DNA from 2 places in the Shewanella aegiceratis genome. Region 1 is predicted to be linked to the other one. Evidence: predicted binding sites of a transcription regulator. Region 1 holds the regulator's gene; the other holds the start of a gene.
What was found. Region 1 encodes LexA, which represses DNA repair genes until DNA is damaged. Its sites were predicted from a motif close to TACTGTATNNNNATACAGTA; they were not measured.
Positions count from the first base shown of each region.

Region 2: the regulator LexA is predicted to act here: its motif matches at 2,042-2,061, upstream of recA (recombinase RecA).

Region 1 is NZ_CP080416.1:134,062-138,430, reverse strand. It holds gene nudE (ADP compounds hydrolase NudE) at 1-211, opposite strand, end outside; gene yrfG (GMP/IMP nucleotidase) at 309-974, shown strand; gene lexA (transcriptional repressor LexA) at 1,102-1,719, shown strand; gene K0H80_RS00625 (cell division inhibitor SulA) at 1,716-2,225, shown strand; gene coxB (cytochrome c oxidase subunit II) at 2,624-4,189, shown strand; gene ctaD (cytochrome c oxidase subunit I) at 4,226-4,369, shown strand, end outside.
Region 2 is NZ_CP080416.1:1,375,310-1,379,678, forward strand. It holds gene mutS (DNA mismatch repair protein MutS) at 1-1,838, opposite strand, end outside; gene recA (recombinase RecA) at 2,169-3,230, shown strand; gene recX (recombination regulator RecX) at 3,276-3,728, shown strand; gene alaS (alanine--tRNA ligase) at 3,972-4,369, shown strand, end outside.

The DNA.
Region 1 (4,369 bases):
AGCTGTGGGTACCCGCCGCATATTCGCGTCCCAGCAATAGCTCCTCACCATGCACAGGCACCACCATCACGGCGCCACGGGCATTGCCCTTCATGCGCTCATACTGGCGCTCGACCTGGTTCGAAAATTTTAAATGCACCTGCTCTATCTGAAACAGACGGCTCTGGGCAACAACTTCAGCATGTAGGATCTGCGGCTTTTTGTCCGGCATGAAACTTCCTGATAAAAATGGCGTTTGCTTAACCACTCAATCTTACTATGATGGGCCTAATCCACAACTCAAACCAAGGAATTTTTTTACTCGCTTTATGTTTCCCTGGAATAAGATAGATACCGTGCTGCTGGATATGGACGGCACCCTGTTGGATCTGCATTTCGACAACCATTTCTGGCTTAGCCTGGTGCCTCAGGCCTTGTGTGAACAAAGGCAGATCTCAAAGGCCGACGCCCAACAACTGGTGGAGGATGCCTACGCCAAGGTGTTCGGCACCCTGGAGTGGTATTGCCTGGAATATTGGCAACAGGAGCTGGGTTTAGACATCCTGGCTTTGCACCACACTCTGGTGGACAGGATCCAGCTGCGTCAGGACAGCATGCCCTTTCTCACCGCTCTGGCCAGACACAGCAAGCGGCGCATCTTGGTCACCAACGCCCATCCCCACAGCCTGGCGCTGAAACTCGAGCACACAGATCTAGCTAACGGGCTCGACGAGATGCTCTCGAGTCACGCCACCGGCTATCCCAAGGAACACCCACAATTTTGGCGTCACCTGTTTAATGAGTTTTCCCTGGATCCCAGCCGTTGCCTGTTTATCGACGACAGCGAGCCCATACTACAGGCAGCCAAGCAGGCTGGCGTCGGCTACCAGCTGGGGATCAAGAATCCCGATAGCCAGAAGCCTCACAAGCAGTTTGCCGACTTCCCGGCCATCGACGATTACCATCATCTGCTGCTCTCCCTTGAACAGACGTAACTCGGCTAATCAATCACGCTGTAGGCGCTAATCGCTTGATGGGATTGGGAGAAAATCTGGTTAATACTTGCACTGTATAAAATACTGTATATACTGACAGGTACTGTATGGAAAGACAGGATTAATCATGAGACCCTTAACCCCGAGACAAGCCGAGATTTTAGATCTGATAAAACGCAATATTGCCGACACGGGCATGCCGCCTACCCGTGCCGAGATTGCGCGTCGATTAGGCTTTAAGAGCGCCAACGCCGCCGAAGAACACCTCAAGGCCCTGGCAAAGAAAGGCTGCATAGAAATCATGCCCGGCACATCACGTGGCATCAAGCTGACCCAGGAGGAAGAGCCTGAAGATCTCGGCCTGCCCCTCATAGGTCAGGTGGCCGCCGGTGAGCCCATCCTGGCCCAGGAGCATGTGGAACAACACTATCAGGTTGACCCTAGCATGTTCCGCCCCAGCGCCGACTTCCTGCTGCGCGTCAGGGGTGACAGTATGAAAGATATAGGTATTCTCGAGGGCGATCTGCTGGCGGTACATAAGGTCGAACAGGCAAGAAACGGCCAGATAGTCGTGGCGCGCGTGGAAGATGATGTAACGGTTAAACGCTTCGAGAAGCGTGGCAGCACCGTCTATCTGCATGCCGAAAATGAAGAGTATTCCCCTATCGTGGTGGACCTCACCACCCAGAGCCTGAGCATCGAAGGCCTGGCCGTCGGCGTTATTCGAAATGGAGACTGGCAATGAACAACCTAATGGGCATGGCGCCACGCCATCCAGGGCTGTGGGTCGATCTCGACAGCTCACTGAAGCGCGGCGATGGCAACACTATCTCGACTACGGCAAGTTCGACCCAGGGCAAGCAAGAGCTGCAGGCTCTCACTCCAGAGCTAGCCAGACTCAGTCAGCAGGGGCAATGGGTGGTGTTGATCAGCCCACCTAACATAGGCTACAAACAGATGCTGGCCGACGGCGGTGTGCGTATGGATCGCATCCTCTTGGTACACACCAAGGATGAGGTCGAAACCCTGTGGGCGATGGAAAAAGCCCTTACAAGTGGTACATCCAGTGCGGTGATCTGCTGGGCGCAAACCCTGGATGCCCGTGACAGTCGTCGCCTACAGATAGTTGCCAAGAATACTCGCGCCCTGGGGGTGGTGATCGAAGATGCGAACGGTCACTTACCTGCCAACCCTTTTCCCCAAGAGGATCTCGGCGGCCAGACCTTGAGTCTGTTCAGTTCGCTGCACTGATATTCCGCGCTCTACCTTTCCATACAGACGCCCCGCAAGGGGCGTTTTTGTGTCTGTTTTGTCTAGCAAAATAAAATAAAAGTGATCTTGATCAATATTTAAACAGCCATTAAGTTAGTAAGAGATATCAACGATTATTTGTTATATCGCACAATTTGGTTGTCGGCTTGAGCGGCGAAAATGAACCTGTATTACCTCGCCCACGGAAGCTGAAATTGGTCTGATATATTCAGCCGTAAGTGCAAGCGTGGTCACCACCAGCAGAACAAGAGATTCACCACCGACGCACTTTGAAGTCATCGTTGCTTTTTTGGGAACTGAAGAGTTTGCATAGAGCCGAGACATACTGTGTGGCTCTTCTTTGTAGTTGCCTTCGCAATTGACAGAGGAGAAGTCTAGTGAAGCAAGTGTTGTGTTGTTTGCTGGCGTTGCTATTTACGCCCACCATACTCGCAGCAGATATGCCCCTGAACATGACATCAGGGGTCACAGAGATCAGCAATAAGGTGTTTAGCCTTCATATGACGATTCTCTATATCTGTTGTGCCATAGGCCTAGTCGTCTTTGGGGTGATGATCTACGCCATCATCAACCATAGGCGCTCTAAGGGTGCCGTCGCGGCAAACTTTCATGAGAGCACTAAGGTAGAGATCGCCTGGACGCTCGTTCCCTTTGTCATCTTGATCCTCATGGCCATCCCGGCCACCAAGACCCTCATCGCCATGGAAGATCCCAGCAATGCCGATCTCACCATCAAGATCACTGGCTCCCAATGGAAATGGCACTACAGCTACTTCGATCAAGACATCAGCTACTACAGCCTGCTGGCGACCCCCAGAGAACAGATAGAAGGTAAGGAGACCAAAGGCGAACACTATCTGCTGGAGGTCGACAAGCCACTGGTATTGCCGGTTAATCGTAAAATCCGCTTCCTGATGACCTCGGAGGATGTGATCCACTCCTGGTGGGTACCGGCCTTCGCGGTAAAGAAAGATGCTAACCCAGGCTTTATCAACGAGGCCTGGACCCGCATCGACAAGCCAGGCATCTACCGCGGCCAGTGCGCCGAGCTTTGCGGCAAGGATCACGGCTTCATGCCGATAGTGGTGCAAGTACTTTCCGAGGCCGATTTCGACAACTGGATTGTCGAGCAGGAAGCACAGGCCAGCGCGGCCGCCGCCGAGGCGCAGGCTGCACTGTCGAAGACCCTGTCGAAAGAAGAGCTGATGACCCAGGGCGAACAGGTCTATATGGCCCGCTGCGCCGCCTGCCACCAGCCAAATGGTGCCGGTTTACCTGGCGTCTTCCCATCACTCATAGGCAGCCCAATCATCAAGGGCCCTGTCGCCGATCACCTAGATGTGGTGCTACATGGCCGCTCCGGCACAGCGATGCAGGCCTTCGCCCAGCAGCTCACCGCTACAGAAATAGCCGCAGTGGTTACCTTCGAGCGAAACGCCTGGGGTAACGACACCGGCGATACGGTTCAGGCAGCCGATGTCAACCAGGCAAACTCAGGCGCATCGAACGGGGCTAATACAGGAGCAGATACAGCTGCCGAAGCGGTTCAATCTGTGCCTACCCCGGCAGCCGAATCGAGTGCGGCAGCAAGCTCCGCCGCCGAGGAATCTCAAGCACCTGTGTTAGACGATCTGACCATGGACGAGCTGATGGCCAAGGGTGAAAAGGTATATCTCGGCCACTGCGCCGCCTGTCATCAGGCCACCGGCATGGGATTACCCGGCGCCTTCCCCGCCCTAAAAGGCAGCGCCATCGCCACAGGACCAGTTGAGAATCACCTAGACATAGTGCTTCACGGTAAGCCTGGAACCGCCATGCAGGCCTTCGCCAGCCAGTTAACGCCACAGGAACTCGCCTCGGTGATCACCTATGAGCGTAACGCCTGGGGTAACAACACAGGCGACATGGTTCAGGCAACAGACGTCAATCAACAGGGTCAATAGGGAGGCATTATGAATGCAATAACGCGTGAAGCAGATATGGATGCCACTCATATTGGCGAACATTCGACCCGCCATGAGGAGCACCCGACGGGCATAAAGCGTTGGCTGTTTACCACCAACCATAAAGACATAGGCACCCTGTATCTCTGGTTCAGTTTCATCATGTTCTTGACCGGCGGC
Region 2 (4,369 bases), 1.2 Mb from region 1:
ATGCGTCTTGCCGGGTTGAGGCTGACAGGGTTGGCGATAAATGGCGTCTGACTGACGCGCTCAACTACCGGATGTCTTCCCGCCTCGATATGTATGCCACTCTGGGCCGTGAGTTCTGGTCTGTGATAGTCCAGCTGCTCGGCGCGCTCGGCAAAGTTGGTGATCACGTCAAGCTCGGCGGCCGCGCGGGCAAAAGCCTGTAGCTCGTGCAGGCGCGGCATTAATAGATCGAACAGTTCTTCCCACAGCTGTTTCTCTAACGCCAGCGCCTTGCCCTGACTTGAGAGTACCTTCTCCTCATGCTCTTTAAGCTCGGCGACGATATAACGCTCGGTGTTCTTAAGGGTTTGTCTACGCTGGTAACTCATAGGAACAAGATCCGACTCGCGGCGGCTCACTTCTATGTAGTAGCCGTGCACCCGGTTGTAGCCCACCTTGAGGGTCGAGGCTCCGGTGGCTGCCTTCTCCCGGGCTTCCAGCTCAGCGAGGTAGTCGGTCGCGCCCTGGCTGAGTTTGCGCCATTCATCCAGCTCGCTGTGATAGCCCTCTTTGATCACGCCGCCGTCGCGGATCAGCATAGGTGGATTATCGACGATAGCGCGGCTGAGCAGGGCATGCTCCTCGGGGAAGTCGCCCAGGTGACTCGAGAGCGTCTTGAGGTGAGGGCTGTTGCAGTCTGCCAGCTGCTGCTGTATTTCGGGCAGTAGGGCCAGGGCCTGACGCAGACGGGCAAAGTCACGTGGGCGGGCACTACGAATGGCCAGACGCGCCGTGATACGTTCTATGTCGCCCAGGGCTTTTAGCTGCTCATGCAGGTTCTCGTGATAGCCGTTGTCCAGCAGCTCGTCTATGGCATCATGACGGGCGCGAATGATGTTGTGGTTGCGCAGCGGCTCATGGATCCAGCGCTGCAGCATGCGGCTGCCCATGGGGGTCGCGGTATTATCCAGTACCGAGGCCAGGGTGTTATCGCTGCCGCCTTGCAGGTTGCGGGTTAGCTCCAGATTCTTACGGGTGGCCGCGTCCAGCACTATGCTGTCGCACTGATTGAAGCGGGTGATGGCGTTGATATGGGGCAGGGCGGTACGCTGGGTATCTTTCACATACTGGATAAGACAGCCGGCCGCCTGTAGCGATAGCCTGACTTCCCCCAGGCCAAAGCCGTAGAGATCTTTGGTGCCGAACTGTTCCAGTAGTAGCTTGTAGCTGGTGTCGTAGTCGAACTCCCATTCGGGACGGCGACGCTTACCCGACAGTGAGGCGATCAAAGCCGGATCGCTGAAATCTTCGCTGTAGAGCAGCTCCGCTGGATTGGTGCGTTGCAGCTCGGCTTCCAGCGCCTCTTTACTGGCAAGTTCGGTGACCACGAAGCGTCCGGATGAGACATCCAGGGTCGCGTAACCAAAACCCACCTTGCCGTGATAGACGGCGGCTAACAGGTTGTCCTGCCGCTCCTGCAGAAGGGCCTCATCTGTAAGAGTTCCTGGGGTGACGATGCGAACAATCTTACGTTCTACCGGCCCCTTAGTGGTGGCGGGATCGCCTATCTGCTCGCAGATCGCCACAGATACCCTGAGCTGCACCAGCTTAGCAAGATAGCCTTCTACCGCATGGTAGGGGATGCCTGCCATGGGGATAGGATCGCCGCCACTCTTGCCGCGAGCGGTCAGGGAGATCCCCAGGAGCTCAGAGGCCCGTTTAGCATCGTCGTAGAAGAGCTCGTAAAAATCTCCCATACGATAAAAAAGCAACATATCAGGTGTTTCGGCTTTCAGCGTCAGATATTGACGCATCATGGGGGTGTGCTTTTCAAGATGTTGAGTATCGACGGCGTTCATGAATTAACCAAGGTATCCTGCTACAAAAATGTCTGTCATAGCCCTGTGGCCAGCACAGAATGAATGGCCACAATACTAACAATAAATTGATGACGGTTGCGCATTTATCCTGTCTGTTTGGATAAATTTAGTGCTAATGCGCCTGGGGGCGGTAAGCCGGCTTTGGTTACGGCCGGATAAAAATAATCGCATACAGTACTTGATACTGTATGATTGTACAGTATACTAGGATGCATATTGAGACAGCCTAAAGCGATGCGGAAACGGTCTGCGGGCTTTAACTTAACGGATACCCCACAGCGCAGCGTCTGTGATTGAGAGGAATGCAGAATGAAGATTGATGCGAATAAAGAGAAAGCCCTGAGCGCGGTCCTTGGCCAGATTGAGAAGCAGTTTGGTAAAGGCTCTATCATGAAGCTAGGTGAAAACCGCTCTATGGATGTTGAGACTATCTCAACGGGTTCTCTGTCGCTTGACGTTGCATTGGGTGCTGGCGGCCTGCCACTGGGTCGTATCGTTGAGATCTATGGTCCTGAGTCTTCGGGTAAGACCACCCTGACACTGGAAGTGATCGCCGCTGCCCAGCGTGAAGGTAAGGTTTGTGCCTTCATCGATGCCGAGCACGCACTGGATCCTATCTATGCACAAAAACTCGGTGTGGATATTGATAACCTACTGTGTTCTCAACCAGATACCGGTGAGCAGGCGCTTGAGATCTGTGACGCTCTGACTCGCTCTGGTGCCGTCGACGTGATCATCGTCGACTCGGTTGCAGCCCTGACGCCTAAGGCGGAAATTGAGGGTGAGATCGGTGATTCTCATATGGGTCTTGCGGCGCGTATGATGAGTCAGGCGATGCGTAAGCTAGCGGGTAACCTCAAGCAATCTAACACCTTGCTGATCTTCATCAACCAGATCCGTATGAAGATAGGCGTGATGTTCGGTAACCCTGAGACCACTACCGGTGGTAACGCGCTTAAATTCTACGCCTCTGTTCGTCTGGATATTCGCCGCACCGGCGCCATCAAGGATCGTGAAGAGGTCATTGGTAACGAGACGCGCGTTAAGGTGGTGAAGAACAAGATTGCCGCGCCATTCAAACAGGCAGAGTTCCAGATCCTTTATGGTGAAGGTATTAACCGTACCGGTGAGTTGGTAGACCTTGGCGTGATGCATAAGCTGATTGAAAAGTCAGGCGCTTGGTACAGCTACAAGGGTGACAAGATTGGCCAAGGCCGTGCCAATGCCGGTAAATACCTGATAGAGAACCCAGAGATTGGCGCCGAAATCGACCAGGCGTTACGCGCCATGTTGCTGGGCGGTGGTCAAGCGGTGGCTCAGTCGGCCACAGGCGATGAGAACGTCGACCTGGAAACCGGTGAAGTATTTTAAGCTCGCCGAGTCAACTAAGCCTTGCCTTAAGACTCTGGCTTTGTAATGACAATGTCAGCGATGCAAGTAGCGGTGGGCCTCCTGGCCCGCCGCGATTATTCCCGCTATCAGATAAAGAGTAAGCTGGCTCAGAAAGGCTTTCTAGATAGTGAGATAGAGGCTGTTCTTAGTCAATGTGAAAGCCAGGGATATCTGGATGATGCCAGGTTTGCCGGGCTCTTGCTGCGCTCGCATATAGCTAAAGGCCATGGTCAGAACAAGATACGCCAATCTATGTCCCAGAAGGGACTGACTAAACAGATTATCGAGTCTAGCCTCAATCAGAGCGACTGCGACTGGTTCGAGCTAGCGAGACAGAAGGCTGCTAAGAAATATGCCACTAGCGGCCCCATCCAAGATCAGAAAGAGCGCGCCAAACGAGTGCGTTATCTTCTCTCCCAAGGTTTTGGCTTCGATCAGGTTGCCTATGCCTTAGAGGTCGACCCAGACTTCGACTAATACCGCGTCCATATTCGGGCTTATGCTGGGCTCTAGTCCACTATCCTGATTTCGTTTTATCTCCATTAGTACTCAGCCTCTATAAGACCCAATGGAAACTTAGACTTTTTAGGCTTTCTTTGGGGATCCTCGGCTAAACCTCTGGTTGTTCATCTATAGACTGCTTATAATGCTGGGCTAACTGAGCATCGTCGGTGAGCCTTTTGCTTTCATCGCTAAAATAATCAAATTCAGGATGATTTCATGTATCAAACCACTGCAGCGCTGAGAAGTGCTTTCTTGGAGTTTTTCCGCAGAAACGGTCACCAGGTTGTGGACAGCAGTTCACTGGTACCTGGCAATGATCCCACCTTGCTATTTACCAACGCAGGGATGAACCAATTTAAAGATGTTTTCCTTGGGGAAGACAAGCGCGACTACAGCCGCGCCACCACGGCACAGCGCTGCGTGCGCGCCGGTGGTAAGCACAATGACCTGGATAATGTCGGTTACACCGCCCGTCATCACACCTTCTTCGAAATGCTGGGTAACTTCAGCTTCGGTGATTATTTCAAGCAAGATGCGATTCGCTTCGCCTGGACCTTCCTGACCGAAGAACTCAAGCTGCCAAAAGAGCGCCTGTGTGTCACCGTCTATGAGAC